Regions from separate parts of the Paenibacillus sp. N3/727 genome, predicted to be linked through region 3. Evidence: predicted binding sites of a transcription regulator. Region 3 holds the regulator's gene; each other region holds the start of a gene.
What was found. The regulator LexA, encoded in region 3, represses DNA repair genes until DNA is damaged. The targets are predictions, from matches to a motif close to CGAACATATGTTCG.
Positions count from the first base shown of each region.

Region 1: the regulator LexA is predicted to act here: its motif matches at 5,608-5,621, upstream of MNQ98_RS10710 (YolD-like family protein).
Region 2: the regulator LexA is predicted to act here: its motif matches at 3,948-3,961, upstream of recA (recombinase RecA).
Region 4: the regulator LexA is predicted to act here: its motif matches at 1,900-1,913, upstream of MNQ98_RS10790 (Y-family DNA polymerase).

Region 1 covers NZ_CP093336.1:2,396,456-2,404,672, forward strand. Annotated here, with positions in the region: gene tnpA (IS200/IS605 family transposase) at 1-48, shown strand, start outside; partial or broken gene MNQ98_RS10675 (RNA-guided endonuclease TnpB family protein) at 58-995, shown strand; gene MNQ98_RS10680 (hypothetical protein) at 1,297-1,485, shown strand; gene MNQ98_RS10685 (hypothetical protein) at 1,762-2,115, opposite strand; gene MNQ98_RS10690 (hypothetical protein) at 2,399-2,611, shown strand; gene MNQ98_RS10695 (hypothetical protein) at 2,643-2,795, shown strand; gene MNQ98_RS10700 (hypothetical protein) at 2,877-3,047, shown strand; gene MNQ98_RS10705 (hypothetical protein) at 3,334-5,385, shown strand; gene MNQ98_RS10710 (YolD-like family protein) at 5,819-6,070, shown strand; gene MNQ98_RS10715 (hypothetical protein) at 6,111-6,254, shown strand; gene MNQ98_RS10720 (GNAT family N-acetyltransferase) at 6,892-7,410, shown strand; gene MNQ98_RS10725 (hypothetical protein) at 7,528-7,746, shown strand; gene MNQ98_RS10730 (hypothetical protein) at 7,792-8,217, shown strand, end outside.
Region 2 covers NZ_CP093336.1:4,199,659-4,207,875, forward strand. Annotated here, with positions in the region: gene rny (ribonuclease Y) at 1-1,531, opposite strand, end outside; gene MNQ98_RS19310 (regulatory protein RecX) at 1,890-2,630, opposite strand; gene recA (recombinase RecA) at 2,815-3,876, opposite strand; gene MNQ98_RS19320 (competence/damage-inducible protein A) at 4,113-5,375, opposite strand; gene pgsA (CDP-diacylglycerol--glycerol-3-phosphate 3-phosphatidyltransferase) at 5,479-6,066, opposite strand; gene MNQ98_RS19330 (YajQ family cyclic di-GMP-binding protein) at 6,267-6,758, opposite strand; gene MNQ98_RS19335 (hypothetical protein) at 6,894-7,067, opposite strand; gene MNQ98_RS19340 (helix-turn-helix domain-containing protein) at 7,152-8,102, opposite strand; gene MNQ98_RS19345 (DUF3388 domain-containing protein) at 8,136-8,217, opposite strand, start outside.
Region 3 covers NZ_CP093336.1:2,812,771-2,820,987, reverse strand. Annotated here, with positions in the region: gene MNQ98_RS12850 (FixH family protein) at 1-285, opposite strand, end outside; gene MNQ98_RS12845 (HAD family hydrolase) at 527-1,318, opposite strand; gene MNQ98_RS12840 (hypothetical protein) at 1,365-1,889, opposite strand; gene MNQ98_RS12835 (DUF896 domain-containing protein) at 1,953-2,153, opposite strand; gene MNQ98_RS12830 (LysM peptidoglycan-binding domain-containing protein) at 2,310-2,681, opposite strand; gene lexA (transcriptional repressor LexA) at 2,858-3,484, shown strand; gene MNQ98_RS12820 (DUF3139 domain-containing protein) at 3,596-3,916, opposite strand; gene glnA (type I glutamate--ammonia ligase) at 3,975-5,303, opposite strand; gene MNQ98_RS12810 (MerR family transcriptional regulator) at 5,333-5,743, opposite strand; gene MNQ98_RS12805 (methionine gamma-lyase family protein) at 5,825-7,078, opposite strand; gene hflX (GTPase HflX) at 7,120-8,217, opposite strand, start outside.
Region 4 covers NZ_CP093336.1:2,411,701-2,419,917, forward strand. Annotated here, with positions in the region: gene MNQ98_RS10780 (hypothetical protein) at 377-1,129, shown strand; gene MNQ98_RS10785 (stalk domain-containing protein) at 1,312-1,809, opposite strand; gene MNQ98_RS10790 (Y-family DNA polymerase) at 2,009-2,257, shown strand; gene MNQ98_RS10795 (DinB/UmuC family translesion DNA polymerase) at 2,399-2,569, shown strand; gene MNQ98_RS10800 (YolD-like family protein) at 2,863-3,249, shown strand; gene MNQ98_RS10805 (hypothetical protein) at 3,738-3,968, opposite strand; gene MNQ98_RS10810 (DUF6199 family natural product biosynthesis protein) at 4,633-4,839, opposite strand; gene MNQ98_RS10815 (hypothetical protein) at 4,960-5,151, shown strand; gene MNQ98_RS10820 (hypothetical protein) at 5,783-6,058, shown strand; gene MNQ98_RS10825 (hypothetical protein) at 6,209-7,000, opposite strand; gene MNQ98_RS10830 (hypothetical protein) at 7,757-8,191, shown strand.

The DNA of each region.
Region 1 (8,217 bases), 420 kb from region 3:
TCCATAGAAACGATTAAACAGTATATTGAAAAACAAGGCAGAAAGTAGGTGTAGGTAATGTTAAAAGCATACAAGTATCGTATTATCCGAATGCGGAACAGCGGATATTTTTCGCAAAAACATTTGGTTGTGTACGCTTTGTATATAACAAAATGCTTGCTGATAGAATCAGTTCTTATCAAGAATCTCAAAAAAGCATGGATAAGTCCATAAAGTATCCTACACCGGCACAATACAAAACAGAATTTCCATTTCTCAAAGAAGTGGATAGCCTTGCTTTAGCTAATGCACAAATGAATCTAAATAAGGCATACGCTAATTTCTTTCGAGATAAATCTGTGGGATTCCCAAAGTTCAAAAGCAAGAAAGACAACCATAAGAGCTACACGACTAACAACCAAAAGGGAACGGTGAGCATTGGCAGTGGATACTTGAAGATTCCAAAGCTCAAGACGCTAATTAAGATCAATCAACATCGTCAATTCCAAGGGTTGATTAAATCTGTTACCATTTCTCAAACACCGAGCAATAAGTATTTCATCTCTATCTTGGTCGAGGAGAATGAACAATTGTTCCCTAGGCTAGACACTAGTGTAGGGATAGATGTTGGACTCAAGGACTTTGCCATTCTGTCGAACGGAACGAACTATGAGAATCCAAAATGGTTTCGCAAAGCTGAACAGCGTTTAGCCTTCTTGCAACGTTCGCTGTCTCGTAAAAAGAAAGGCTCAGCAAACCGCAAATTATCTAAAGCGATCAGCGAGGTATCTTGGGCAAAGTTCAGAACGATGCTTGAGTACAAAGCTCAATGGAAAGGTCGTGACATCATCGTTGCGCCTAAGAATTACGCGAGTAGTCAGCTTTGTTCAAACTGCGGATACCAAAACAAAGAAGTCAAAAACGTAAACTTGCGTGAATGGGATTGTCCATCTTGTAACGCACATCACGACAGAGACTTCAATGCAAGTCTGAATCTGCTTAAACTAGCCAACTAATTGGCATTGATCTTCGGGGCAGGAACTGCCCTTAGAGCTTAGTGAATTCATTTGGCTAATAGAAGCAAATGTTACCCAAGAAGCTCCCACTTCAACGAGCGTCAGTGAGTAAGTGGTGAGTAGTTCACAGTATCGATAATTGAGAAAAGCCTTGGTGATGTTGTTGTCAATACAAATGCTTTTCCGAAAGAAGAACAATTGAGATTATTTAAGAAAATGTGCGAAGAAGATGGAGATATTGTAATTATTCAGGCAGCAGCATAATTCGATGAAACTATATTTCCATGAGGAGTGACTAAGAGTGAGAAAGTATCCTGAATATATTTATGAAGCATTAAGTCAAAGACTCGAATTAACACACGACGAAACAGGTGAACTTACCGAAAGGGAAGTTTTCAAAAACTTGGTTGCTTGGAAACTTGGTTATACTCAATGGTCTGATACCATTAAGGAATGGGTTAGAGACGTATACGGCATTGAATTAGAATAAAATGATCCTTTCATGAAGAGATATGGCAATGAAAGCCGAAAATATGATATTACGAGTAAAGAATCTGGGTATTGTGGACATTGGGGATTTATAAAACTATACGATGGAAGGTGATTTCATATTGGTTGCGGTTCAATATTTGGTGGAAATGAACAAACGACACCCATTTTTAGCAGAGATCACAGAATTAACAATGAGGGAAGATTCTTCTTAAAAACTAAAACGGCCAAACGATTGAAATAATACGCTTGGCCGTTTTCATCTCTATGCATTTTATTAATAGACTTGATTCAAACTAACAGGCCCTAGACTTCCATAAGATCCTTGGAATTGTCCTTTAAGGACATAAGTTCCTGCACTAAGATAACCTACTGAATACTCGACAGGACTTGAAGAGGTCGGCCCAATATTCACGGTAGTCGAGAATACTTTATTAAGTTGACCGGAGGGCCCTTTGGAATAAAGCGATAACTCAACGGTTTCATTCGTAGAGCTCCAAAGTCCAACACTTAATTTATGTTGAGCTGATTGGCTAACTGTCAAATCATGTGATGTTGCAGTATAGGCAGCAAATGCGCTAGTAGAGAAAGAGAAGCACGCTAGTAATAAGATCAATACTACTTTTTTCATTAAATTCACCTCCCTTCTGGTTATGGAGTATCAGTAGAGAAAAGCTATGTGATCAGATTAAAAAGTAATATTTTAACTATTATATCAAAATAAAGATTATATGCATATGTATTAAATTTCTGAATTTTAAATTCCATCGCGTGATTAGATTGCCAAATAAGCTGGAATATAATGTAAACAACCGTTTTGTTAATACGAAGACTCCAATGGAAATTATCTGTACATTAGTAAACTAACTTGAAATGAACATGAAATGAATATTTCACCAAAAAGGAGAATTGCTATGACAAGAGAAGATTTAATCAATGAACGTATTAATGGCATTGATCGTGAGATGGAGGCGATTGACAAGAAAATTAAGGCGGAAGCTAAAAAGTTAATTGAAGCTGTAACTCCAAAAAGCTTGGAAAAAATTGTTGAGTTTAAATCTCAGAGAGAAAAGCTTGCGCAAACGCAATATGAATTATTTGTAATTATTGGAACAGGAATCAATTGATGAAAGGATTATTTTATGGGAGTTGTATTAAATGAAAAAAGTGTTGGAGTACACAAATGTTACATACCATTACGATACCAGAGAGGAAAGAGATGAGCATGCTAAGTTGATGGAATCGCTAGGATGGGAATGCAGTGGACAAATAAGAGAAACAGCTTCGCTGCACAGTAATGAATCAGCATGATGTGGGAAATTTACTAAATACAATCAATTCAATCAATCCAATCAATCATATGAGGTTGTGTAAGGAGGATAATCCATAGTGTTGAATGAGGAGCAAAAATATTGGTCATTGAATGGAAGTTTCGCGAACTTACATAAAATTGCTGAAGTGATTGATAAAGACACAAAGAGAGATATGCAACAACTAAGAGAATATGTTGTGTCATCTATGACTGATGTTAATAGGTTGATGACTCAGTATGAGGAGAAGTAGGACAAATAATCCTAGTAAAAGGATTATTTTATTGGGAGGTGGAGTGAAATGGCGAAGTGGATAAAGGGAGAAGAAGTGGTTTTTAAAAAGGCACATTCACCAATATTTACAGTTGGAGCATTTGATGACGGGACTTATGAGATATTACTTCAAGGTGGATGATGATAGTTCATCGGTTATTGTCACAAAAGAAGAATTTCAAAAGGTTATTGAGGCTCTTCAAAAAGTTATTTAATGAAAGTAGTATTTCATAATAATATTACATAAAAAATAGGAGAGATATATTATGAATAGTAATAACACGATTTCCTTTAACAACGATAACTATGATAATAGTAATGACCAATATCCGCAATTCAGTGAGTCAATCAAAAGACACTTCTCTACCTTTGATAATCTCCCATACTTTACTACTGACGCAGAAGGATTATTTGAAGCTTTTCTTCAGGGTTTACCACACGAAGCAAGACAACACTATACCTGTAGCTGTTGTAGACATTTTGTGAATCGTTTTGGTGGACTTGTATCTATATCTGAAGATGGTGAAGTCACATCTGTTATGTGGGATAAAGATAACACGCCTGATTTCTTTGTTGAATCTGTTAAAGCGATAAAACAAATTGTACTTAAATCGAGCGTAACAGGAGTATTTGCTTCCAGCAATGGAATTCTTGGACAGCCACACTCAGGTGGATGGAATCATATGTCGGTATCACTTCCAGAACAAAAGGTTCATCGTTCCAGACTGAAAACTGCAGGGCAGGTTATGGCAGAAAAGAAAGAAGACTTTAGAATATTGATTGCCGGATTAACAGAATATCCTCTAGACTCAGTAGAGCAAGCTGTGTCCCTGTTGGAATCCGAATCTTTGTATAGGTCTGATAAAGTTCTTGGTGTTGCTAAATTCCTTCAGGAGCTGCAAATTAAACGTCAAAATACTCTTAACGGTCGATTTAGAGATAATATTACTTGGTTGTCCGTTGCGACTGCTCCTGCTGGTTTCTGTCACGTAAAGAGTAGCATGATTGGAACCTTGCTTGAAGATATTGTTGCTGGGCTTTCGTTCGACTCTATTAGCCGTCGATTTGCGGAGAAAATGAGTCCTTCCAATTATATGAGGGCGCAAGTTGCTCCGTCTCAAGGAAATATCCAACAAGCAGAGAAAATCGTCGAGAAACTTGGCATTGCTAATTCACTACATAGAAGATATGCAGCCATTGAGGAAATACCGCAATTCATATGGAAAAACAAAGAGTCTTCTGTGAAAAAGACTGACACGAAAGCTGGCGGTGTGTTTGGTAATATCACACCAAAGGAAAACAAGTCATCTGTAAATAAAGTGGGATTACCAAATACAGTTATGACATGGGATAAGTTCCAGCGTACCGTCCTCCCTACAGCGGAAAGCATCGAAGCGATGGTCGATAATCCTAACCGTCTGATGGCGTTGGTTACAGCTTCCGACGAAACCGCACCTAATATTTTGCAATGGGAAAATACATTTAGCTGGTATTATCACGGTGGTATTGACGGTGAAATCAAGCGCAGAGTTGAGAGTGCAGGAGGACAATATGAGAACAATGAGATCCGATGCTCTCTTATTTGGGAAGGGTACACAGACCTTGATCTACATTGCATTACACCTAGAGGTCAACATATCTACTATGGAGACAAGCGCAGAAGTAATGGTTGGTTAGACATTGACATGAATGGTGGCGGACATAGAAATCCAACACCAGTAGAGAACATTAGATGGAGTCATGGCGATGCTCCAAGCGGAATCTATAAGTTTTATGTTCACAATTACTGTGAGCGTGGGAGTGGGAGAAAGCCATTTAAGGTTGAACTTGAAGTCAACGGAAAAATATACTCTTACTATGGCGTTGCTGGAGACGAAGGTTATCAACAAGACGTTTTTGACTTCAAATACGCCACAGGACAGCATCCAGAGATCATCAATTCTAACTCGTATTCTTCTGATGACGCATGGAATGTTCCAGTAAATGGCTTGGTTAAGGTAAATGGCATAACAAATTCTCCAAATCAATGGGGAGAAGTAGCGGTTACACATACAGGTCATCATATCTTCTTCTTACTTGACGGATGCAGAGACTTATCTGAGGGTAAAGGAAGAGGATTCTTTGTTGAAACCCTTAAACCTGATCTTCGTGAAATAAGGAAAACTTTAGAGGCATATACGGCAAACACTCCAATTGAAGGTATTGAACAGGCTTCAGCCTGCGGAATAGGTTACTCAAAGGATAACGAATGGAATTTAATTCTGAAAGTAACCTCAAACAATTCCGCAAGACTTATCAAGATCGACAGATGGGATTAACCTATTAAAAAGTGGTTTGGGAAAGTGGGAACAATATATTCTTCTGCTTTCCCTTACCTAAGATTTACTAAGTAAAATAAGTCTTTTATAGAAAGTATCAGTAAATTAATAAAATAAACATATACAAAAATCATAATAATTACTACAAAATAGGGAGATAATCATATGAATACATAACAGGCGGTGTTTATCGTGTTTAATGCAGGAATCAAAAAAGGTAGTAGATTATTTGTTCGCGATCTCGATAGCGAATGGATTGAGTTAGTTGAAGCCGCAAGGTACTATGAAGAAGACATGAGGTATAATAGGAAGAAGATCCCTAATTAGTAGGTTGGATGAAACGTATATTTACGATTTGTAGAAGGAAAATGAGCAAATAAATTTTCACAATAGTTCGGCAGCACGAACATTACATATTCAGGAGGACTATGATATGGCTAAACCAAAAGTTGCAAAGAGACCAACTAGAGATGAGTTTGTATTAGAAGAGCTTGGAAATCAGCTCACAGAAGCTTTCCAAGAAGAATCAGAGATAGTATTAACTGTTTGGGGTTGGGAAGAAACTGTTCGTGGTCAAATTGATACAATGGACTCCAGAACTGGCAAGGTACATATAAAGAAAGACGGAGCGATTACTAAAGTGCCTTTTATGGATATTATGGAAGTGAATTATCCTAGGGACTAATTCGATCAAAGGTTTATTTTATCAAGAAAGGGGTTTTACTATGAAAGAGATCACTGATATTCAAATCCGTTCAGGCGAAATGACTATAACCGTAGAAGGAGAGCACGAAATATTCGGTGGAGTCGATTTGCAGATAGAAGCAATTATAGCAATGATTGAAACTTTAGATTTTAATTTTTGCTAGTGATCATATTGGCCCTGATTACTCTCAGAAGTCTCAAGTTAGGTTAATTAATGCTCTCGGTCAATCGATAAAGAATAGTGATTTTTACCCAGATGAAGCGCCGAACCTTCTGGTGGCGCAAAGCTTCCTAAATTGGTTTATTGATGAGTCTGGACTGATAGAAAATCCAGAATATGAAAAGTTACTGGAGACAGACGAGGAAGACGAATACTAAGAATTACAAAAAAAAGGGGCGGGAACATGTGGAATTATCTGAAGACGCAGTAGAGTTTACAACCAGGCTTATTGTAGACGACATAGAAAATTACATATGCAAAAAAGACACTGTACTATCCAAGGATAGGATATTCATAATAATCTAGCAATATGGATGGAGTATATAGAGGACTGTACAACGCAAGAAAAGGAATGGGTGTTGGAAGCTATATACGATCCCGAAAAACAGCAGGCGATAATTAGCAAAATGGAAGATTGTTTTCTAACAATTATGGGCAAGAGCCACATATTAAAGCATTCGCAGATTTGGTAATGAATTATTATCGACAAGAGCTCTAAGAACAGTTCTTTTGAAATAACTAGTTTATATAGATTAAGACTTACAAAGTTGGTGATTTAAGTGGACACAAGTGGTTTTCTATTGAGAACGTACATTTTTAAAACAAAACGTCTAAGATTTTCAGAATGGACAGCAAAGGATATTGATCTGGCTTTGGATTTATGGGGGGATACGCAGGTATCTCGGTTTATCAGCGCGGATGGCCAATTTTCCGTACAAGCTATCGAAGAAAGATTATTTACAGAACTTGAAAACAACATTAATTTCAAGGTTCAATACTGGCCATTATTTAAAATAGATAGCAATGAACTGGTAGGTTGCTGTGGATTAAGGCCGCACATGAAGGAGCCAAATGTGTATGAACTGGGCTTTCATCTAAAAAGTGAATACTGGGGCGAGGGATATGCTTTCGAAGCTGCATCGGCCGTGCTTCAGTACGCCAAGACTTATCTTAAGGCCAACTACATTGTTGCAGGTCATCATCCGGAGAATGCTGCTTCCGAAAAGCTGCTAAAAAAGCTGGGATTTCGATATTCTCATCATGAACACTACAGTCCTACTGGTCTTGAACATCCTAGTTATTTAATTGAATGGAAGTAGCTTTTGTTTACAGAGTGAATCGTTAACATTGAAGTTTATGATTTAAGTTGTATTTAGAGTATCAAATTGTTTGGATAAAATCACTGTTTTATTAGAAAAAAAGGAGGACCAGATGATTTGGAAGAAAATAATTTTCATAAAGCTATGTTAGTGAAGAAACATGTAATGTTTCTCGGTTGGATTATAAATGATGGGACTCCAGTATTTAAAGGAGAAGACACAGAGCTATTTACCTGTTGCAATGCCGATGCTCTAAAGATAGGTATCTGGGGAGATATTTATTATAAAGCAAACTCTAGAGGTGGGAATAATTACTTTGAACCATATGACCAATGACGATGAAATGGCTAATTCATTCCTTTTTATAGGGAGGATACGTAAATGAATATTAAATTTGATTCTAAACAAATCATTGAGGATTTAAAAAGACAAGAAATCAGTATTTATTTTGCGTCTCCTAATAATATAGATATTATTTTAAATAATAAGAACTTTAACGAATTTAATGAATTAATTAATGATTTAAATGTTAAAGTAATTTTTGTTGAAATAACTAAATTAGAAGTTGAGGAGATAGAGGAAAACATCATTACTGACTTTGATGTTCCTGGTACTTATAAAAGAGATATTTTAAAGGAAGAAGTAGATGGCCATAATAAAAAACTTGAAGAGATGAGACAGTTTGTTGGACAGGAACAGGATATGAGGCTCTTCTTCTCTCATCAGGGGACAATATATTCTTGGATGTTATTTAATGATGATCTTTTCGTTATGGATAAGGTAGTTCTTCTTAATGAATGGTTTGAA
Region 2 (8,217 bases), 1.4 Mb from region 3:
AATCAACCGCTCGAGTTTCACGGATAACGGTAACCTTGATATGACCAGGGTAATCCAGTTCATTCTCAATCGTCTTCGTAATGTCACGTGCCAAGCGGAAAGCTTCAGCATCATCGATCTTATCAGGTTGTACCATGACACGGACTTCACGTCCGGCTTGAATGGCATATGATTTCTCAACACCCTCAAACGATTCGGTGATAGCTTCCAATTTCTCGAGACGCTTAATGTAAGTCTCCAGTGTTTCTCTCCGTGCTCCCGGTCTTGCCGCAGACAATGCGTCAGCCGCACCAACTAGCATAGCAATAACGGAGGTCGCTTCGCAGTCGCCATGGTGGGAAGCAATGCTGTTGATAACCACCGGATGTTCTTTGTACTTCTTCGCCAGCTCCACGCCGATTTCAACGTGCGACCCTTCCACTTCGTGATCCAGCGCTTTACCGATGTCATGCAACAGCCCGGCACGTTTCGCCAATGTGATGTCTTCGCCAAGCTCTCCAGCCATAAGACCGGTCAAGTAAGCTACTTCCATGGAATGCTTCAGCACGTTTTGTCCATAGCTTGTACGGAATTTCAAGCGGCCCAGAATCTTGATCAGGTCCGGATGCAAACCATGCACGCCAACCTCAAAGGTTGCCTGCTCTCCATATTCGCGGATCCGTTCGTCCACTTCCTTGCGGGATTTCTCTACCATCTCTTCGATACGAGCCGGATGAATCCGACCGTCTGCCACCAATTTCTCCAAAGCTGTGCGAGCAATTTCACGGCGAATCGGATCGAAGCCCGATAGTATAACCGCTTCCGGTGTATCATCGATAATGAGGTCAATCCCTGTAAGGGTTTCAAGTGCACGGATGTTACGACCTTCACGGCCGATAATCCGGCCCTTCATTTCTTCGTTCGGCAGTGTCACGACGGAAACCGTAGTTTCCGCTACATGATCAGCTGCACAGCGTTGGATGGCAAGCGTAATAATTTCACGCGACTTCTTGTCTGCCTCTTCCTTAGCCTGCTGCTCAAGTTCTTTGATCATCTGCGCGGTTTCGTGGCGAACTTCCTGCTCTACGTTGCTCAAAATGATGCTTCTGGCATCTTCCATGGTCAGATTGGAAATTCGTTCCAATTCCGTCACCTGGTTTTTGTAAATCAAATCAATCTGCTGCTGGGTTTCTTCAATTCGTTTCTCTTTGTTCGCCACTTGTTCTTCTTTACGTTCCAAAGATTCCAATTTTTTATCCAGCGATTCTTCCTTTTGCAACAATCTGCGTTCCTGTCGTTGAATTTCATTCCGACGTTCGCGAGTGTCTTTTTCAGCCTCGGCCCGAATTTTGTGGACTTCATCCTTAGCTTCGAGTACCGTTTCTTTCTTCAGCGCTTCCGCTTCCTTCTTTGCGTTCTCAACGATCTGAATGGCGGCATGTTCTGCGCTAGAAATTTTAGCTTCTGCAAGGGATTTGCGAATAAAATAACCGAACCCAAAGAATATAGCGGCTACAACGAGAACGATTATGATCCAGATCCAGGTTTCCATCTGTTCACCTCCTCGTTGGTTCCTCCAAGGCATTCCTTGGGAAATGTTCAATTGTCATGTCACTCTAGCTTCATTCATACATAAAATTCCGGCAGCTTATTCTGCCGTCAACATTGCGTATGGTGTAACATACGCATAGCCCGCCGATACCGGCAGATTACATTTCACTATGAATTGGCGAATCATGAATCGAATCTTTCATAAAAGTAACTTTTTTGGAAGGAAAAAGGCACCTATAAATGATAAAGATTCATTTTCATTTTAGTATTTAAGAAAAGAAATTGTCAAGGGAAAGCACTTGATTAATGACCATGATCATCCAAAAACAGCACTTTAGAGTCCTAATAAGCAATATTTGTCAATTAAACACTTCAGGCTCTTCAAGATACTCTTCCGCTTCACGGTCCTCTGCAATCAGTTTGTTAATAACTTTGCGTACCTGTTCGCCCGTAAAACCCCGGCGCATCAAGAAAGCTCCCGTCTTACGCTTGCGCTCCAGGGCATCTCCTTTGATCTGGTACCATTTCTTCTGTCCCACAGTATAAGCGCTCTGGAATTCATCCTCTTCGCTCACCTCATTCAAAGCATCGGCAATGAGTTCAGTTTGTATCCCTTTCTGACGAAGTTCCTGCCTGACCCACATCCGCCCTTTCTTTTGCCTTGTGATCCGCTGCTCTGCCCACTGTTTGGCATATAATTCATCATCAACTAAACGTTCCTGCTGGAGTCGAATAATCGTTTTCTCTATACCGTCAGCTGTCATTCCCTTCAGGTTAAGACGCTGCGTAATCTCCTGAGCCGTTCGAGGTTTCCGTTCCAAAAATCGCAGTGCTTCAACATAAGCCTGCTGCCGCTCATCTGCAACAACGATCTCCTCCAGCTCTTCCTTCCGGAATATACTCCCCTTCATCATCCGGTATTTGATCATGACATCTTCATGTACCGACATGCTGTATCTACCAAAGGTAATTAGATAGCGGTGCTTGGGCTTCCGCAGCATTTCCACAGAGGTGATCATCAAATCCTCACCATTCGGAAAATGAGAGACACCATTCAATTCTTCTTGTGGTACTGGCTGGTGATTGTATTCTTCTTCCATCATTTCCCTCCTACTCTTCCGTAGTAAACAAGTAGAAACGCTTGCCGCCCGCACTATACAGACGGCAAAACGTTTCTACTTGAAATACAAAATTCTTAAAACAAATAGATTCATATACTCAAGAAGACCGCTCGGTGATGTATTAACACCGGCGGTCTTTCAGACACCGCAAATATACGGTGAACTATTCTGCTTTAAACAATTCTTGCTCTTCCTGCTCTTCCTTCGCTTTATCGCTTTCACTAGGAACAGGCACATTGGTAGTCAGGTTGCTTGACTCCCGGATTTTATTCTCAATAACATCTGCGATTTCCGGATGTTCCTTCAGGAATTGCTTCGCATTTTCACGACCTTGGCCCAAACGCTCGCCTGTAAAGGAATACCATGCACCGCTCTTATCTACAATATCAAGTTCTGTACCGATATCAATCAGGCTTCCTTCTTTCGAAATACCTTCACCATACATAATATCGATCTCAGCCTGCTTAAACGGAGGAGCAACTTTATTCTTTACAACTTTAACACGTGTGCGGTTACCCACAATGTCATTGCCCATTTTGATGCTCTCAATACGACGGACATCAAGACGAACTGTAGAATAGAACTTCAATGCACGGCCGCCCGGAGTCGTTTCCGGATTACCGAACATTACACCGACTTTCTCACGAAGCTGGTTGATGAACACCGCAATTGTCTTCGATTTGCTGATCGCTCCAGACAATTTACGAAGAGCCTGCGACATCAGACGGGCTTGCAGACCCACGTGAGAGTCACCCATGTCACCCTCGATCTCCGCTTTCGGAACGAGTGCCGCTACGGAGTCAATAACAATAATGTCAACAGCACCACTGCGAACAAGTGCTTCAGCGATTTCAAGAGCTTGTTCTCCCGTATCCGGCTGGGACAACAAAAGCTCGTCAATGTTGACACCTAATTTGTTGGCGTATGACGGGTCCAAAGCATGCTCGGCATCGATAAATGCAGCTTGTCCACCCGCTTTTTGAACTTCAGCTATAGCATGAAGTGCCACTGTTGTCTTACCAGATGATTCCGGCCCATAGACTTCAATGATCCGACCTTTAGGCAGACCGCCTGTTCCTAATGCTATATCCAATGCCAACGATCCGCTTGGCACAATTTCCACTTGCATGTGGGTTGATTCACCCAACTTCATAATTGAACCTTTACCGAACTGTTTCTCTATCTGACGAAGCGCCATATCCAGCGCAGCACGACGATCTGACAATTCTTCCACAACCCTTCAACTGTTGATAGTAATATAATACCTTGTTTTTACACGTTTGCCAAGCCTTTTTTCGAACATACATTCGTTTTTTTTGTTGGACGCTCCCTCCCTCGGCTTCAACCGCGGCAGCTCCTAAAACAGCAAAAACCGCGGCCACATCATCTGATATGCCACGGTTCTTCCGTATACCAATTATACTTCCAGTAAACTTATGATTCAAGTCTGTTGTTAATTTTTTACTGGAACTCTACTGCCGTAAGTCTGCGCCATAAACGATATAATAGTGCCTTGGTCGCGCGGATGCGCACCATCTCTCTGTTTCCTTTTAAGTGAAGCTCATGAACTTCTGTCTTCTTGCCCCGTTCAGACAATCCGATATACACAAGCCCTACTGGCTTGCGCTCGGCATGCCCTGGACCTGCGACACCTGTCACCGACAAACCGAAGTCACTGTCTGTCACCATCCGGATCTGCTCGGCAAGAACCTCAGCAACTTCAGGTGAAACAGCACCCGGAGCATCTTCGCCATCAAGCAGTTGTTGCGGCACATTGATCAGCTTATGCTTGATCTGGTTCGTATAGCAGACGATTCCGCCAAGCAGCATCGTCGCGCTGCCAGGAATGGATGTGAGGGTCTCCATAACAAGACCGCCCGTACAGCTTTCCGCAGCGCTGAGTGTCCAGCCCCGATCAGCCATCATATCAACAATTACTTGTTCAATCGGAACATCTTCACTCGCATACATATGTTCAGGCACGATGCTTCTTATCTGTTCTTCAAGCTCATTCAGCTTCTTCATAGCTTCTCCCTCGCTGGGAGCCTTTGTAGAAATTCGAACCGTCACTTCTCCTTCTTTTGCATATAGCGCTATAGTTGGATCGGTCTGGGCACTGATCAAATCCGAAAGACGGTCATCTAGCGCAGATTCGCCGATCCCCGCAAATTTAAGCATTTTGGAGTAGAGTGGTAACTCATTCGTAAGTACATGTTGCATGAGCCATGGCATGGCCTGCTGCTCAAACATGGGCACCAGCTCTCTCGGTGGTCCCGGAAGTACGATATAATGAGTTCCTTCATGCGTAACGGCATTACCAACGGCAAGTCCAGTTTCATTCGGTAGCGGAGTTCCCCCATCAATAGCCAGTGCCTGACGCTTGTTGTTCTCTGTCATTTCCTTACCACGGTCCATGAAAAATCGGTCAATGCTATCCATGGCCATCCGGTCAATATGTAGAGAAGTACCAATGAATTCCGCCAAGGCATCCTTCGTAATATCATCCTGTGTCGGTCCAAGGCCTCCTGTCAGTACGATAATATCGGCACGGCTACAGGAAAGCTTCAACGTTTCTTTTATGCGCTCTATGTTGTCACCAACAACGGTCTGGTAGTACACATCAATCCCCATACCCGCCAATTGTTTGGATAAGTATTGTGCATTTGTATTAACAATTTGGCCGAGCAGCAATTCGGTCCCGACCGCAACAATTTCAGCTTTCATACCACGACAACCTCCTGATTATATCTCTCTATTGATTTTATTACCCCTATCCTGATCTATGTGAAAATGGAAGAAAAAAGCAATAGGATTTCTCCTATTGCTATTATGCCCCAGTACCCCTGAGAAGGTGTTTGTTTTTCACAAAATATTCTGCACCGGAATAGATCGTGATCAATGCTGCCGCCCAAATTGCAATCTGATCAAACGGAATTCCAAAGAACACAAACGGAAAGTTGTTAATCATCAGAGCCACAATAGCCACGATCTGAATCACCGTCTTTAACTTACCCGAGTTCCCTGCGGCTACAACAGCTCCGTCAAGAAGGGCAATTTGACGCAATCCGGTCACAGCAAATTCACGGCTGATAATCACGACCACGATCCAGGACTCCACCTTTCCCATCTCAACCAATGAGATGAGCACAGCAGCAACAAGCAGTTTATCTGCCAGCGGATCCAAAAGTTTGCCAAGATTGGTTACCATATTGTTCTTACGCGCCAGGTAACCATCAATTCCATCCGTGCTGGCCGCCAGTATAAAGATCAGCCCAGCGATGAGTTGGTTGTATGGTAGCTTAAAACCGTTCCATACGATCGGATCCGGGTAAAAACCGAAGTCCACCAGCAAAAAAATCATCATTATGGGTATTAGGCAAATCCGGGCCAACGTTATGCGATTCGGTAAATTCATGAAGCAACCTCCCTATATTGGGGTTGAGAGTTTCTAATCTAATTTTATGTACAAAATGTTAAGCGGATAACATTACTTGCATTTATCCACCAATAATCTTCTCCGAACTCCTGTAATATCGATTTTCAGTATAATATTAAGGCTGGTCCATGTCAAAAAAAAGAAAAACCTCCTCCTCGCATACGAAGGGAGGCCTAGGCTTATTTCAGGTTAGTGAACTGCAGGTCCAGCGAAAGGTCCGCTTTGCGGAGCAGCTGCATAACCGCCTGAAGATCGTTCTTGCTTTTGCCTGTAACTCGAATCTGGTCTCCCTGTATCTGGCTCTTTACCTTCAGCTTCGAATCACGGATCAGGATGTTGATCTTTTTCGAATTCTCCTGATCGATGCCCTGCTTGAGCGAGAGACGCTGTCTGACGGTACCGAGTGAGGCAGGCTCAATTTTGCCGTAATCCACATTCTTCAGGGATAATCCCCGTTTCACCATTTTGGATTGTAAAATATCGATAACCGCATTCAACTTGTATTCGTCCTCAGATGCGATGACAAGCGCGTCTTTATCGAGCTTCAGGCTGCTTTTGCTGTCTTTAAAGTCGAAGCGGGTCTCGATCTCACGCTCCGCCTGGTTGATCGCGTTACTCAATTCCTGCATGTCCATCTTGGACACGATATCAAATGAACTTTCAGAACTCATGGTTATTCCTTCCTTTCGAACTATATGTCCATTCTATTATAGGGTATAACTGAGGTGGAAGTCTAATCCACCGTACTGCAATTGATGCAAAAAGACCTCGTCTTCACCTTAAGGAGAAAACGAAGCCTGTGCCCACTAATTGCTCCCGCCTCTGCTTTTTGCAGGTTGACGGAACATATCAAGAACACCCAGGATAATATGGGCAAGCCCGAAACCGAGAATACCGTACCCCCAATTATGTGGAATTAGATAATAACCTAAAAGGCTTACAATCATTCCCAGTCCAATTACAATCCAACTGGCTGTCACCCTGTCCCCACCTCCTCAGGAATGTGAAAATAGCAGTATGCGAATTCCGCATACCGCTATTAATTTCTCCCGAGAAAGGAAAGACTATTCTCCTTCTGTTTCGGTGCTATCACTGCCGGTCGCGCTCGAATCGATCGGTTCAAACCTCAGACGTGAAGATGATTTTCCGTCTGTTACCGTCTGCCCCCCGACCGTAATAGCCGTTGCCGGGGAATATCCTGACTTAACGTACATGCCCTGGCTATCGATATCAAAGCTTACCTCGTTTCCTGCTTCCATCATACCAAACGATAATTTTTCACCCTGCGAGTTGTATCCACGGTAAACCTCAACCCAGCTTTTTCCTGTGGCCTTAATTTCAACTTTTACGGGTGTTCCAGCTGGTGCAGCTACTTTAAAGACGGTGATATTGCCTTCTTTGCGATCTTCTGTAATAGTCACTTGACCCGGTTGCTCTTCGGCCGGTTTTTCTTCAGGCTCCGTTTCTTCCCCGCCTGTTTCAGTTCCTGGATCGGTTACATTTCCTTCATCAGTACCACCCTCGCCCTGAGCGCCTCCAGGACTCGGTGTAGGAGTCTGTTCTCCCCCACCTTGGTCAGTCGGATCCTTCTGTGTTGTCGGCGGAATTCCGTTATCCGGTGCGGGATCATTGGACTTAACCGCATATAGATAAATAACAGCGATAATCAATATAGGAAACGTCCACATTAATACTGTTGGAAGCCAGCTGATATTCCGATCGGAAGACGCCCGTGCGGCGCGCTTCTGAATAACTGGCTCCATTGTTGCTTCCGGCTGCGGCTTGGGCACATCTTGTTTGTGGCCCTCGAGCAGTTCATCCGGATTTAAACCTACCGCTTCCGCATAGGTTTTGATGAATGCCCGAACATAAAAGCTGCCTGGGAGAACTTTATAGTCCCCTGCCTCGATGGCTTCTAAGTATCGCTTGCGTATTTTTGTCATTTCTTGCACATCATCAAGGCTCATCCCTTTTTGAAGACGTGCCTCCCTCAATTGTTGTCCCAAATCGGACATGCCATCACCTCCTCTTGGAATTTCTGCGGTCATTTACAGATCGTCACTGTATGAACCGGTGAATGTATCATAAACGATTTCTTCACCCGGATTGTTTCGCAATTCAATCAAAATA
Region 3 (8,217 bases):
TGAATGCTCTACCGGTACTTTTGCCTGCATACCTCCACCTTCACGTGTGATTTCAAATTCAACAAGGTTTGCATCCTCGACAGGCTCACCAGATTGGGTCACCTTCGCTTGGATCATCACTTTCTCCCCGACAGCAGCCGTTTCGGCATTCAGAGTCAGGTCCACTATGATCGGATCCATCATCATTAGCTCCTCATTCTTGTCTGCTTTGCTATCACTGCATGCTGCCAAGGCGATTGCCACCATAATCATAGCGGAAATCAAAGCGTATCTTTTCTTTTTCACGATATCCACCTACTTTTCGAAATCATATGTAATACCTTTTTTATATTTTTTTCCTAATTCTTCAATTGTTCCATCATTATACATCTATTTAAACGGTCTAACATGTTCATTCACTTACAATTCTGTGACATTTGTCACAAAAAATAAACAAGAAAAAAGCCGGTAACCTCCACATCAATATGTGAGACGTCCGGCTTGCTCTTGTCTTTTAAGCTTGTTATGTTTTATGAACTGACCAAAATTACAAAGAAGACAATATGTCATGAAGCTCTGACAAACTCTGAATTTCATAGTCCGGTACAATGGAGGAATCTTTAGTACGGTCCGTCCGGTTGATCCATACGGTTGTCAGTCCCGCAGCGTTTCCACCCTTAATGTCGGTAGTCAGCTTATCCCCTACCATCACAGCATTCTCCGGTTCAACCCCCAGCAAACCAAGAGCATGGGTGAAAATAGATGCATCCGGTTTACCTTTTCCAAAATCACCCGAAATGACGATGTGATTAAAATAAGGTGCCAGTTCTGGAACTCCATCCAACTTTTCCTGTTGCAAATCAGGACTGCCATTCGTTAAAAGCAACAGCTTCACAGTATTCTGCAGCTCTTTCAGCACATCAAACGTTTCATCATACACATACGGACGCTTTCTTCGTTCAGCAGCAAACCGTTCTGCTAGCTCTTCTGCCAGTTCATTATTCTCTACTCCTAGAGACTTCAGCCCTCTGCGCCATGATTCTTTACGATAAACAGGAGCGAGCTCCTGAAGACGGCGGAACTCCGGCTGATCACCTGCTGTAAAGTTCGCCCACAAGCCTTCAAATGGGTTAATGCCGATCAATTTCGTAAATGTAAAGGTGTCATAGGATTCGTACAAAGAGCGCGCTTCGCTTCGAACTGCTGTGAGCAGAGCGGTTGCATCAATTCCGGTGCTTTCCGCCCCAGCCTGACAAGTTACCTCAAATGCTTCCTCTACACTTCTTTCATCCCACAATAGCGTATCATCCAGGTCAAACAGTACCGCAGTTGCCGGCATCTCTCCATCTCCCTTTACATGCCCTCTAAAATAGCAGGCAAATCCATTATTCGTGCTCTACTGGGATATTATTGATTTTCGCAAATTGCTCCAGTCTTTCCCCCATCGCTTTTGTATCATAACGGTTAATCAAACGCGAGAACACCCAATTTCCGCCACGAGCTTTATTCTCGATGACAACAGAACCTTGCAAAATTCTGATTTTGGATATTTCCGATGCCGTCAGCTTACGTTCACGGTTAAACTTAAAGGTAGATACTGTGCTGCGTCCTACTTTCAAGTATGGTTTCCGCAAAAAAATCATTAAAGCCAACAAAATGTACAAACTGACTCCGATGTAGTTCATTGTCTTACTGCCTGCTCCCGCATCAACTGTAGCCAACCCGAGCAGCGCATAAAGAACAGCCAGTGCAAGCAAAATGATTGGCAGAACGTATTTACGTCCTTTGAATACATCTCCGTCACTGGTTGATGTGTTCGTCGTTCCAAGTATTGCTTGTCCCTGCTTCTTGCGCTGCTTGTTAAGTTGAGACATATTCTTGCTAACTTTTCTTTCCCATGAACGAGACATGAGTCTCCCCCTCTTCGCTAAACTTCATATTATAGATCTCTTGAGCAGACAAGCGGAAAACGTTTAATGTTTCAAACCAGGACCGTCTTTCTCTTCATCTACCCATTCGATTGAATCCAACTGCTGTCGGAAGTTTCTCCGAAGATTATTAAGATAGACTTCACGAAGCTCAGAACGTTCTTTTTGTTCCTCCTCCGTCAACCCTTCATTTTTGTTTTTTCTCGCCAGAACGTTTATACGTTCTATTAAAGCATCGATATCCATACCTTCGCCTCCAATAAAAAATTCATTCTTAACTTTGACATGTCAAAAAGAGCTTGTCAAGGAAACCTCTCCTTACCAAGCTCGCATATGTGCTCTTCTTTATATTATACCATTATTTTAACAGATCATGAATTCCGTATCGGTGTATCATATCTTTCACCATAGAGGCAACGACAACACATCTCCTGCCTGAATATCCGGTCCTTTCAACTCGTTAACTTCCCTAATTGAACTGATGTATACCCTCGTGTCCATCTTCTTCGGTTTATGAGCCGCTGCAATACTCCAGAGCGAGTCACCAGGCTGCACAATAATATTCTTCTCCGCTGTCGGTTCCTCCAATCCCCCGGCAAAAACAGAAAATGCACCAGTACATCCTAAAACAACAATCAGCAGTATGAGCATCAATTTACCTGCCCCACGTGACTTGATAAGCTCCACCGTACGATTCCATAGAGAAGCCTGGCTATGTGTCTCTTCCTGAAACTGTCCTTCATAAATACTGCGGTATGTAGTGTATCTCAACATAATCATCATCCCCCAAACAAGTGTTCTCTTATGGATTTAAATATAACACGAACACTTGTTTGATTCAATACTTTTTACGAACGGTTGTTCTATTTGTTTTTTAGAACTTATGTTTGTGCGAACGGAAGTTCTATGTTATAATTTTCCCAAACGTTACTAAATGGGGTTGATACGGAATGTCGAAGATATCCAGCCGCCAGCAGGCGATATTGGAATTTATCCGCAACGAAGTTCGGAGCAAGGGCTACCCGCCTTCCGTACGAGAAATCGGTGAGGCTGTCGGACTGGCTTCCAGTTCAACAGTACATGGTCATCTGGACCGTTTGGAGAAGAAAGGCTTAATCCGTCGTGACCCTACGAAGCCAAGAGCCATTGAGCTGCTCGGGCAAGAAGAATCGGAGAACAGTAATTTATTCACACACACCATCTCCAGAGTTCCTGTCGTCGGTAAAGTTACTGCCGGTGTTCCTATCACTGCTACAGAGAACATTGAAGACTATTTCCCTCTACCGCAACATTTTGTAGGGGACAACAAAGTATTCATGTTAACCGTAATGGGTGACAGTATGGTTGAAGCTGGTATTCATAATGGAGATTATGTGATCGTCCGTCAGCAGCAGACCGCTGACAACGGCGACATTGTCGTAGCTATGACCGAGGAAGATGAAGCCACTGTGAAAACTTTTTATAAAGAGAAAGACCACATCCGTCTCCAACCGGAGAATCCGACATATGAGCCTCTTCGCTTAAACCATGTCACCATACTTGGTAAAGTTGTCGGCGTTTTTAGAGATATCCACTAGCCTTTATCTCAATACAAATTAAAGGTTACCGTCTTGTCTTGGACAAGCGGTAACCTTTTTTTACATCTTCATCTGTATTTCTATAGCTGGTAGGGTCTTCGTTCGTTTTTCTTAATCACGATCTTCGTGTTTATAACTCCCATTTTCGATATCAATATCACTCGGTCCTATTTGGACCCATTGTCCAACATTTCTATCGGTGTATACATACGTAACATGCAGCTCGTCCTCAAATATAACGTATACAGGAAATCGAGGCATTTTGCTAAAACGTGCTCTTATACTAACAATATCCTCTTCATTGTAGTTTTTATCATTCATAAGGTAGGAATGTAAATCATCCTCAAGCTTATTTAACTTCGACTGTAATAAAATATACCCAAGAATTAAAAGAATGACAAAAATTGCAAAGAACCATGCGATTTTCTTCATATAAGTTCCCCCTACAAACAAAAACCCCCGGCGCCCAGAGCGCCAAGGGTTTCAGCTATTAGTACAGAGTCATATATTGATCGCGTTCCCATTGATGTACTTGCGTTCTGTACATATCCCATTCGATTTCTTTCAGTTCGAAGAAGTGAGCCAAGGCGTGATCGCCAAGTGCATCACAGATGACTTCGTTGCGGAGCATTTCATTCACAGCTTCCTTCAGGTTTGCTGGCAGGCTAGGAATGCCTTCCTCGATACGCTCTTCTTCAGACATCACATAAATGTTACGGTCGATCGGAGCTGGCAATGTAAGCTTGCGCTTGATTCCGTCAAGACCCGCTTTAAGCATAACAGCCAAAGCCAGGTAAGGGTTGGCAGCCGGATCCGGGTTACGAACTTCCACACGGGTGCTTAGACCACGGGAAGCTGGAATACGGATCATCGGGCTGCGATTGCTCGCAGACCATGCTACATAACAAGGAGCTTCATAGCCTGGAACGAGACGCTTATAGGAGTTTACGGTAGGATTGGTAATGGCCGCATAAGCACGCGCGTGCTTAAGCTCACCAGCCATAAAGTGGCGTGCGGTCGCGCTAAGACCCAACTCATCACTTTCATCTACGAACATATTCTCTTTACCATTAAAGAGCGACATGTTGCAGTGCATACCAGAACCGTTCACGCCGAACAATGGTTTAGGCATAAATGTAGCGATCAAACCGTGCTGACGAGCAATCGTTTTAACAACGAGCTTGAAAGTTTGGATCTGATCAGCTGCTTTAATAGCATTCGCATATTTAAAATCGATCTCGTGCTGTCCAGGAGCAACTTCATGGTGGGATGCTTCAATTTCAAAGCCCATTTCTTCCAGTGTAAGCACGATATCGCGGCGGCAGTTCTCACCAAGGTCCGTAGGAGCCAGATCGAAATATCCGCCTTGGTCATTAAGTTCCATTGTTGGGTTGCCTTTTTCGTCTGTCTTGAACAGGAAAAATTCCGGCTCAGGACCGACATTCATAGACGTAAATCCCATTTCTTCCGCTTCTTTCAGACATCTCTTCAAAATGCCGCGTGGATCACCTGCAAACGGATTGCCGTCAGGCATGTAAACATCACAGATCAGACGAGCTACACGGTCTTGGGAAACCCAAGGGAAAATTACCCAGGTGTCAAGGTCTGGATAAAGATACATATCCGATTCTTCGATCCGTACATAACCTTCGATAGAAGAGCCGTCAAACATCATTTTGTTATCTAGAGCTTTAGGCAGCTGACTAACTGGAATTTCCACGTTCTTAATCGTTCCCAGCAAATCGGTAAACTGCAAGCGGATAAACCTAACGTTTTCTTCCTTGGCAATGCGCAGAATATCTTCTTTCGAATAACTCAACTCTATCCTCTCCCTCACAAAAGATCTGTTTATTTATTAAAAAAACGGGACAACTCTCCTTGAATCAAAGACACTTGACCCGGTCTTTTAGCCGTAATCAATTCCTGTTTTAACAGGCGGCGGAGCTGCGATTCCGACATTTCCCTGCGTCTATTCTCGGTGTCAGGTGTAATAACGGTCGCCTCTTCCGATTCCTTCGTTACCGGATTCATCACCTGTTTGATTCCCGCAATATTAACGCCCTTCTCAATCAATGCTTTAATCTCCAGAAGACGTTCTACATCGTTAAAAGAAAACAGCCGTTGATTGCCTGACGTCCGCGCAGGTACGATCAAACTATGCTGCTCGTAGTAACGAATTTGCCTTGCGGACAAATCGGTGAGCTTCATGACAATACCAATTGGAAATAAAGCCATATTTCTCCGGATCTCATCACCCATAACTCATCAACCTTCCAAGTGATCTTTTCTGTTCCATTGTATATTTCCTACTTTTATGTGTCAACCCTATGTTAGGAAATCTCACAACAAATTCCGTTCTTTCATCGTTTGCAGTGCCATTAGCACTCCATACTTAACATGGGAATAGGTCAAACCGCCTTGCATATATCCGATGTAAGGCTCACGGATAGGCGCATCGGCCGACAATTCCAGACTTCCGCCCTGAATAAACGTTCCAGCCGCCATAATTACGGGATGCTCATAACCAGGCATATCCCATGGTTCGGGTACCACATGGCTGTCTACTGCAGCTGCCCGCTGGATTCCCTGAACAAAAGCAATCAAATGTTCCGGACCGGAGAAAGAAACCGCCTGAATCAAATCGGTTCTCTTCTCATTCCAAGCTGGCTTGGTCACGAAACCGACCTCTTCGAAGATAGCAGCCGCAAATATGCTTCCCTTCACGGCTTGTCCTACTGTATTCGGTGCAAGAAACAATCCTTGGTAAATCCCGCGTGTAGTTCCCAACATGGCACCTACTTCACGGCCGATACCTGGCGCTGTCAATCGGTATGCAGCTTGATCTACATATTTCTCTTTACCGCAAATATAACCACCGGTTTCCGCTAACCCGCCACCGGGATTTTTTATGAGCGAACCTGCCATCAAATCCACGCCAACCTCTGTCGGTTCATGCTCCTCTGTGAACTCTCCGTAACAGTTATCTACGAACACGATAACGTCCTGCTTGATAGCTTTAACCTTGTCCACCATCACACCGATTTCTTCCACTGTAAAGGAGGAACGCCAATCATAACCGCGTGAACGCTGAATCCCGATCACCTTGGTTGCGGAGTTTATAGCTTTACTTACTCCGTCCCAATCAATTCCCCCGTCTTCAAGCAGACTAACTTCACGGTAGCCGATACCAAAATCCTTCAGCGAACCCGTACCGTCTCCCTCTTCCCCAATAACCTTGTGGAGCGTGTCGTAAGGACGCCCCGTTATGTATAGTAATTCATCTCCCGGGCGCAAAACGCCAAACAAAGCTGTGGATATCGTATGCGTCCCGGAAGCAAAATGAGGACGTACCAGGGCCGATTCGGCCCTGAATATGTCAGCATAAACTTCATCCAGCACTTCCCGCCCGCGGTCGTTGTATGCATAACCAGTCGAACCGGCGAAGTGAAAGTCGCTTACTTTGCTCCGCTGAAACGCTTCAATGACCTTCCACTGGTTCCGGTCAACAATGCGGTCAATCTCTCGTAAACTCTCTACGATCTTTTGTTCTGCCAAACCACTTAATTCTTCGATGTCTTTCGAAAATCTAGCCATTTCGTACGGTCTCTCCTCTGTCTCTCTCATAATTTTCACAACTACTGTTCGATATAATCCTTCAGCATATAACCCATCTTGTCATAATCCGCTTTGTTAATCCGGACTTCATATATAATGTCGTTCTCTTCGAAGGTCTGCTCGATAACGTCCCCAATCCGGTATATGGTAGAGCTGACATCTCCACGATCCGCAGGAATGCGGAATTTTACGTTACCTCCCGAAAGATGCTCCTGAATCGCATGCTTTACTGAATCTAGATCTTTCTCATCATAAGCACTGATCTTCAGGAATCCTTCGCCAGAAGGAAGCATCTCCAGCTGCTCCGGATCACAAGCGTCTTTTTTGTTAAACAAGACTAATTGCGGTTTATCTGCCGCGCCAAGCTCTTCCAAAATAGACTGCACGACGGACATCTGATCTTCCCGCATTGCTGAGGAAGCATCTACTACATGTAGGATCAAATCTGCTTCATTGGCCTCTTCCAGTGTTGCACGGAACGCAGCAACCAGATCGTGCGGCAGATTTTGAATAAATCCAACCGTATCAGTCAACACGACTTCTTTGCCGCTTGGCAGCTCTAACACCCGGGATGTTGGGTCCAGTGTAGCAAACAATTTATTTTCAATATAAACATCCGCTGCAGTCAAACGATTCAGCAGCGTAGACTTTCCCGCATTCGTGTAGCCAACCAGAGCTACTTGAACTGCTCCGGTCTTCTTCCGGCGCTCACGGTGCAGAACACGATGTTTTGTTATTTCGTCCAACTGGCGTTTTAAGTCACTGATCCGGCCTCTGATATGCCGACGGTCCGTTTCTAGCTTGCTTTCGCCGGGTCCTCTCGTACCTATACCGCCTCCAAGCCGTGACAGGTTTTTACCGTGGCCTGACAAGCGAGGCAGCAAATAACTGTGTTGAGCGAGCTCTACCTGGATAATCCCTTCACGGGTCTTGGCACGCTGCGCAAAAATATCTAATATCAATTGCGTTCTGTCAATAATTTTCACATCTAAAGTTTCTTCCAGGTTACGAACCTGTGCTCCAGACAGCTCCTGATCAAATATGGCCGTGTTGGCTTCCAAACCGTCAATAGCCATACGGAGTTCTTCCACTTTACCTTTTCCGATAAACCACTTGGA
Region 4 (8,217 bases), 400 kb from region 3:
CCTTTTTTGGATCTATATAAAATACATAATTTATGTAATATTGAATCTGTTTTGATAATTTTTATTTATAAGAGAATTTCTATATTCAATAAGCACACCTCTATATAATGGTGTGCTTATTGTGTAAATATATTTGAAGTGTAATAAGTGCTAACCAGAGATAATTTAATTAGATGCAGATATGAATATGAAATAAATGATTATTAGAACAGCAAGAATACCAATGATAGTTAACAAAATGGATTTAAATTTCATAATATTTACCACCTTTGTAAGATAATTTTTAAAAAAATCTTCCATTTCCTAGGATATATGTTAACATAAATGGCAATGACGCGCCAGATTCATAACTTAGTGACTGGGAGGTTAAATTACTATGAGTTTCAAATTAATTAGTAGAGTTAGTTTGGCTGTTATATTATTTTTAGGGTCCCTCGGATTTGTATCATCAAGTTATGCAGATTCTAAGGAGAGTTTAACACCAGAATCATATATTGAGTATTTGCAAGCACTAATTAACACAGGTGACAACGGTGCGAGAGAGACTTTAGAGCAATTCAATAATCTTGAAGAAAGCCAACAGGAAGCATTCGTAACTTTTTTGTCAACAGCAAACTATGAAGAACTATTTAAAGATATTGGTAGCGGAGAAGAAAGCACAGAGAATTACAATGTTAATGGCATAGAGGTTCCAGTAAGTATTGAAAATGAGAATGGTGGCACTTCTGTGGATGGCTTAAATACTCTTGCTGCAGCAGCAGGTATTGCGGCGTCAGCGAGTCATTCAACGAAATTGTCCGTTTTTGGAATTGAAACAACAACTCTAACTTTGACTGTAGTCTGGGAACATGATAATTCAGTTGCTGTTAAACCACTTTCCGTTACTCATGCCCATGTAAACAGAAATCCTGTACTTATAATTTCTGAGCAAGCCAATAATAATCCAGGGTATATTACAGGTGGATATTATTATGGTTCAGGAACATGGAAATCAACGGCTACTGGAGGTCTAGGTTTTATAACTGACACTTTTGGTATTAGTATAAAAGCATCGACACCAAAGCACAGATACTACTCAACTTCTTCAACGCATAGTCAAGTTCCAAGTATACCTTGGACACAATTCTAATTTGGAAATAGATTTTGGCGCGTTATGATCTTGAATACTTAAAGAAAGCAACCTCTCTACAAATTTAGATTCAGTAGAGAGGTTGCTTTCTTCCTTGTGGATTACAAATCCAAATTATTTTTCTAAACACCGATCACACTGTAAAAGGAATCTTTCAACAAAAAAGGATGGGAATTCCCATCCTAAAGATTCTTAATCTCTCCAGTTGTCATATCCATTTTTGAGACGTTTCCTGTGGTTTTATTTACATAATAAAAACCAAAAGTAACGATGTATTCTTCATGATCTTCATATACTCGAAAAGCATATTCATTTCCCCCACCAACTTCAAGCATAATTTTCAACGAATATTTATCTACGTCCTTCTTGATTTTATTGTAAACCAATTCAAAAGCACGATCTTCACTAATCTTCACAACAGGTTGTTTACCGATGTACAGGTTGCTTCCCTGGAGTGAAACTTGTTTACCGATTGAGTCACTGACGGAGCGAGCTGGAACATATGTTGTACCTTTATAAATTAAGGCATTAGTAGTTGTCTTTTTCGAACCATCTACATAAAGATTTACCTTTTTCATTATCGCTTTAACACTCACTCCACTAGCTGCATATGCTGAAACCCCTGTTAGCATTGAACCAATCGTAATGCCAATAAGTAACCCCTTTAGTTTATCCTTCATCTTTATTGTCCCCTTTTAATTGATTAATACATGTTTCGACAAATAACAGCAGTACTCCTCTTCAATAGTAATTAAATACCTCTTGCATAAAGAACGTGTGTTCGGTATATGACATACACAAACAGATGTTCTTATTTTTCGATGAATTATTCGCTGATTTTACTGGGTCGATGCATTTGTTTGCTAATAATCCCATCGATTGGCGAAGCAAATTCAACAGAAAATATTCAACAAGACAGGCGTTTATGCCAGAGCAGGAATTGGCGAGAACAAGGTTATTGCAAAGCTCTGTTGTGTCATGATCGCTAAGAAAGTTGAAGGTGGTGTGTTCCATCTCAAGAAAGAGAAATTGTATAAGCATATTGGACATAAGCCTGTTCGTGACATGTGGGGAATCGGTTCTAGGATAGAAAAACATCTTTGGAAAATGGGAATCAGAACGATTTAAGATCTAGCTAATACACTATTATCTAAATTAAGAAGTAAATGGGGTGTTAATGGAGAAGAAATATGGCGAGTAGCTAATGGTCTAGATAGCTCACCCGTGACCGTTCATACTCATGCCATACAGAAAGATATAGGCAATGGTATGACTTTACCTAGAGACTATGCAGAAGCGTGGGAGATTGAGGTAATTATTCTTGATATCTGCACAGAGGTCTGTAGACGAGCTAGACAAAAGAAATTGATAGGGAGTGTTGTATCAGTTGGAGTTGCTGCGCTGATTTTGATAATCCAATGGGATTTCATCGTCAAATAAAACTACCTGATCCAACTAACATTACGGTTGACGTTTATGAGGTCGCTAAAAAGCTATTCTATACTCATTGAGATGGTCTTCCTGTGAGAAAAGTGGGCATATCGCTTTCGGATCTTTGCAACGATGACACATATCAATTGTCGTTGTTTGACAACAAGGAACAGAAGAGAGCAGTAGATAAAGTTATGGATGAAATTAATGATCGTTTTGGTGATATCGCAATATTAAGAGCTAGCTCATTAAACTGCAGGGCAAGCCGTTGACAGAGCTGCTAAAATTGGAGGTCATTATAAATGAGTAAAAAACTTGAAGACAATGGCTTATGGGAGTCTAGTAGAATGATGCTACCACAGCATAAAGAAAGAATTGTTGAACATAATAAGCATCTTACTAAGAGGGAAAAACCAATCCTACATGATGATGATGAGTGGGAAATGGTTATTCAGAATGTGAACTTGTCATTAAACTACACCAATGCAGTTGTAGTAGAGGTTTTTGGTGAATATGAAAACAGATGTGTAGAAGGGGTAATAACATCAGTAAGCATGTATGCAAAAAAGATGAAGGTTGAAAGTGATCAAGGATTTGAATGGATAGATTTTGATGAGTTAGTTTCTGTGAAATTAGTATGTGGAGGCATTAACAATGAGACAATCAGAAGAAGAGTTGATTCTTATTAAAAGATATCTTGAGTTGCCCTACCTCATGGATGTGATTGAAGTGGACAAGAGTAAAAGTTGAACAAAGTGATATGATGACCAAAAAGGTGGTAGTAAGGTATTTTGATTTCTTACAATCACATGTTAGTCGAAGTTTACACAACCAGAAACAATCTCTTAAGAGCAGAGATATAAAGATAATATAACAAGAAAGGCTAGTAGATAAGTATGTGGTACGGGGCTATCAGCATCAAATGACATTGTTGTGGAGTAAGGTTAAAACAGATGTCATGGTTATGTGGGCTGCTTATATGAATCTTGATATAACTGATACATGAAAGGAGGAATAAATCACTTGACTTATATAGATAAATATAATGAAATAAATACAATATCAAGAAGAGGAAATGCATGGCACGACAGAGAAGAATGGTTATATTGTTCAATACCTACAAGCAGTCTTAGCCACCATGCCCCATATACGGAGAGAGGGCCGTGAAGCAGACATTCTAAACAAAAGTAGAGAGTATTACCAAGGCGAAAATAATACCAATACTTAAAGCTATTGTTCCATGAACTTTTGTTTTAAACAAATCATGCACATCGTCCTCTTCATAATCTTCGGATCTCATTAAATATCTGCTCCATTTTGAATCTGGATTTATTAGAAATATCAAGCCAACTGTAAGAAACGAACCACCAGTTAATATAGCAAACATTAGTGATATATAATAAGACATTTAATCATCTCCTATGTTGATAAATACGCAATTATCAATAAGAAGTTCCAGCAAATGTAAAAGGAGAGTGACAATGAAGACCAAACATAGTAAACCAGATTCACGTGGAATGATGTTTGTAGCATGTTCGGAATGTAAGCGCGGTGGGAATGGGGACGAATCTTGCAGTTCGGGTTGGACGATCAAAAGAGGTGGACCAGAGAAAGGCGCTTGCTTTAGTGGTGAGTTGCTCGGCAAATATAAAAGGATCGGCTTAACTCCCATACTCCATATACAAAGAGATAACTCTTGATATGGACATTAAGGTAATAATTGCACCAAGGATTATGGTCACTATACCTCGAAATTTATTAATTTTTAAATCGAGGTCGTCTTGTACAACATCATCGGGAATTCTTCTTATTATTCTTACCCAATCAGAATCAGGCTTTTTGAAAACATGGAATCCGAACAAGATGATTAGAAGGCCAAACAATATAACAAAAGCGCCAATAAATATCGCAAACATTTAAATCAACCCCTTTAAGGTAAGTACGCAAGAAGCAACAAAAAAGTTCCAACATATGTAAAGGGGGGGCGAGCTATCAAATTGTGTTGGGGCGACCATGAGAATCAAAAAGTTGCAATGATAACGGATGAAGATAGTTCAAAGAAGTACAGTCATCTAACCAAACACCAAGAATATGGACCCTAAGCAAATGGAGATTGTTCCACCAAATTTCACTGAATCAATATAGGCATCGCTTGGTTCAGAGTCTCCTTTGACTTTCCATCCTTCATTCATTTTCCATCCCAATGTCGGATTCTTTCTAGCAAGGACACCAATACCTATGAAAATAAAAGCAAAGAGAAAAAGTGTAAACCAAGACATATCATTTCCTCCCAGTTAAAACAGAGTTGCTTTCCTACTAACATTAAAAAACATATGACCAACCTCTTATAAGACAATACGCAATGATCAATAAGAAGTTCTATCAAAGGATAAGACGATATGGAGTATGCAAAAATCAGTGGAAATAACGTGGTTATCACCATCCCAATCGATGTTTTGGTTATAACTTTCGTTAACTCCCCAGACAAATATGATGATGAAATCAAAGTGAAATATAGAAAACAGTTTGCAAAGGGGTTCGCTGAGCTTATCAATGAACATTTAGCCAATAGTGGTCTGACGGCTTTTTAAGAATGGATTGATTCAGTATTCGAAGAAATGATCGAAAGTGACGCACCTTACATTAAATATCCGAAAGAAGATTGACTTTAACCACAGGGGAGGGAGAACAGTGGCCATATCACTAACTTATTGAGATAACTAATTTTCAATGAAATTCTAGTTTTATCAAATTGAAATAGATGAACCAAAAATAGAATTAGGGCACTCTTATAAGATTGGTCTGAAATAAACGTATCCTTTGTATGTAACTTCGTGGTAGCCAGAGCCATCACTGCGAGTGATGGTGTAAAAAGGGTTATCTATTTGGAGGTTACCTGAGAATCGGCCTGCTGGAAAGTAAGTAATATGAAAATACGTAAATGGGGGAGAAGAGTCGCTCTCCCCTTTGTCAAAATTGATAATTTTTACAATTTCCACATATTTAGGGGATTGATCATAGTAGTCATTTGGTTGTACTTCTGTAGCCGATGCTGGTAGCACTGAAATAAGCGCAATTAAAAAAGCCAATGTAAAAGTTAAAAGTGACTTTCTTTTTAGGGACAGTTAGTAGAGTATTTATAAGGTGCTAATAATAGCCATAGTAAGTAAATGGATTCAGTAAAATACTTGTTTTATATAAATACATAGAGGAGAAATTTGGATGATAGGAACTCATGGATATGAGAAATTAAAAGCAGCAGTAGAAAGTGACTGCAATAAAAGAAATAGTTGTGGGTGTTTCAACCCCAATGGATGTGATAAAAGTAATTCATCAATTGGTGTGTATGGCGAAGAGGGATATAAGAGTTGCTTCCATAAATACTGTGACAAATTTAAATGGACCACAGATAGAGCAGAACACTATTCAATCAAAACAGGGATTCCGGCAGAAGAGATTTTAAGCTCTTATATTTCACATAGAAAACTTGAAAAATGATCAGAATGAACTCCGTGCAGCAAGTAGCAAATTCAGAATGGAAATCGAAAAAAGAGTATACACACCTAAGTCTTTGACTTTGTAAATTGATGATAAAAGATGCATTTGATTAAAAAAATACCTCTCAAACACGAAAGGTATTTTTATGAATTAATATATAGTTTTCAAGTTGGTAGCGCGTTGCTTAAGATCGCTCAAAGATATTGCAATTTGACTGTCTATAGATTCCATCTCTTGTGAGATATCCGTTGAATTCATAAGTCCGAATATATTACCTTCTAAAATTAACGAGTTAGAAGAAATTATTTTTGCACTGTTGGTCTTAAGATAATTTATTTTAGAATCTATATTTTCCTTTTGACTCTTCATTGCTTCAAGCAATCCAGTACTATTACTATCTTTTTTATCTAATGCTTCAACATTAATGATGTGTGTATTGAGGTCTGAGCTTAAAGTTTCAAGAGCTGAGATAGCTTCTTTTACATCTTCATATTCTTGCATCAGTATTACTGGATTGTTGGCTTTTGAGACTAAACTTTCGAGTTCAGGTGCTTGAGTAACTAGTATGTAATCTACAGTTTTCAGTATGGTAAACTTGCTATTTAGTTCACTTGATTTCATTTTGGCATACTCGCTGAGACTTGGGACTTCTTTTTCAATTACAACTAGTTCATCCAGTCCATCAGATAACTCTGAGATGGAATTATATGAATCTGCAGAAAATAGCTTGTTTTCTTTAACTTTCTCAAGATAATTATTTGCTTTTTCATCATTTGCTTTGTTAAGTTTCTCATATAGTTCATTAAAGGCTTGGTAGTTTCTTGAGTTAAAAGCTTCGTCTGCTGAATTGCTTATTTCCTCAGTATTTACAGAACAAGCAGTTAAAAACACTACCATTAAAACTACGAATAAAAAAGCAAGTAGCGGTTTTCTTTCTTTCATTATGAACCCCCGAGTTGTTATATTTTGTAATTAGATATCGTCAACAAAATGATATCATATTTACAAGGGTGAGTATATAGAATCAGAAATAATAATGAATGAGTAGGTATAAAGTCATGTTATCCATAAGATTATATGAAATAATTCATTGAAGAGAGGAGTGTAAAGAATTGAACGGTGCGCAATAACATAAAGATCATCTCTGAAGAGATGTTCTTTGATGAGTTGAAGCTAAGAGGAGAAGAAGTCCTGAAGCAACGAACTATCAGGACTTAATGAAACCTGCCTTTTATTAACTCAAAAACAACTACTAAAACCATATTAAAGTCTAAAGTTAAAGAATTCTCTATTGAAATAAATGCTTTTGTAGAATTGATAAGAGTTTACTATTTCTAAAACTTCTTGGGTTTGCATGTATAAATCTTCATATGACATTACAACATGCTCAAAAAGATTTTCAGTTGAATCTAACTTCGATATGGATGCTTGATTTAATAAATTTGCATACATATTAAACTTCTCCATCCTGGAAACCAAGGTATGCATTTCAGCAATTAATCTGTAATCCCTTCTTGGATCAAATATTTCTGACTGTAAAATGGTCCATATTAAACTGGTGTGAACTGGATTTGCATATACTTGGTTATGATTGAGGAAAGGGTCCCAAAATTAACAAATAAATATATGCAAAATATAAATTTACGTGGAATAATCTTTGTATACTACATTGTGTCTTTTATTAAAAGGAGGCTATAAATGAATAATAAGCTTTTTAAGATGGTAGATGAGCGAATTCCAATGATAGGCAATTTATCAGAAGAAGAGAGAAGGGCTTATACTGCGGGCCTTAAACTTCTAGGAATTACAACATGTGAAAATTTCTTTGATTTACCTGAATTATCAATCGACGAAAAATATAATACTGAAAGTTTGTTTTATGAAATTCCGTACTTCTCATCTGAACAGTTATGGACACAAAATAATCAACGAACAATAGTTGTTGTATATAAGATTGATAATAAATCATCATGGTGTCCATTGCGGATTGATTTTAAATTCAATAACAAAGAAAAAGAAACAGACTATTGGTTATATGTTTATGATCAATCAGGAGAAAGAACGGTTAAATGGGAGTTTGTAGCCCACGAAGGTAAGAGTTTTACGAACAATTCCAGACTATCAGACCATTAAACTATCAGAATTAATTGGATATAAAC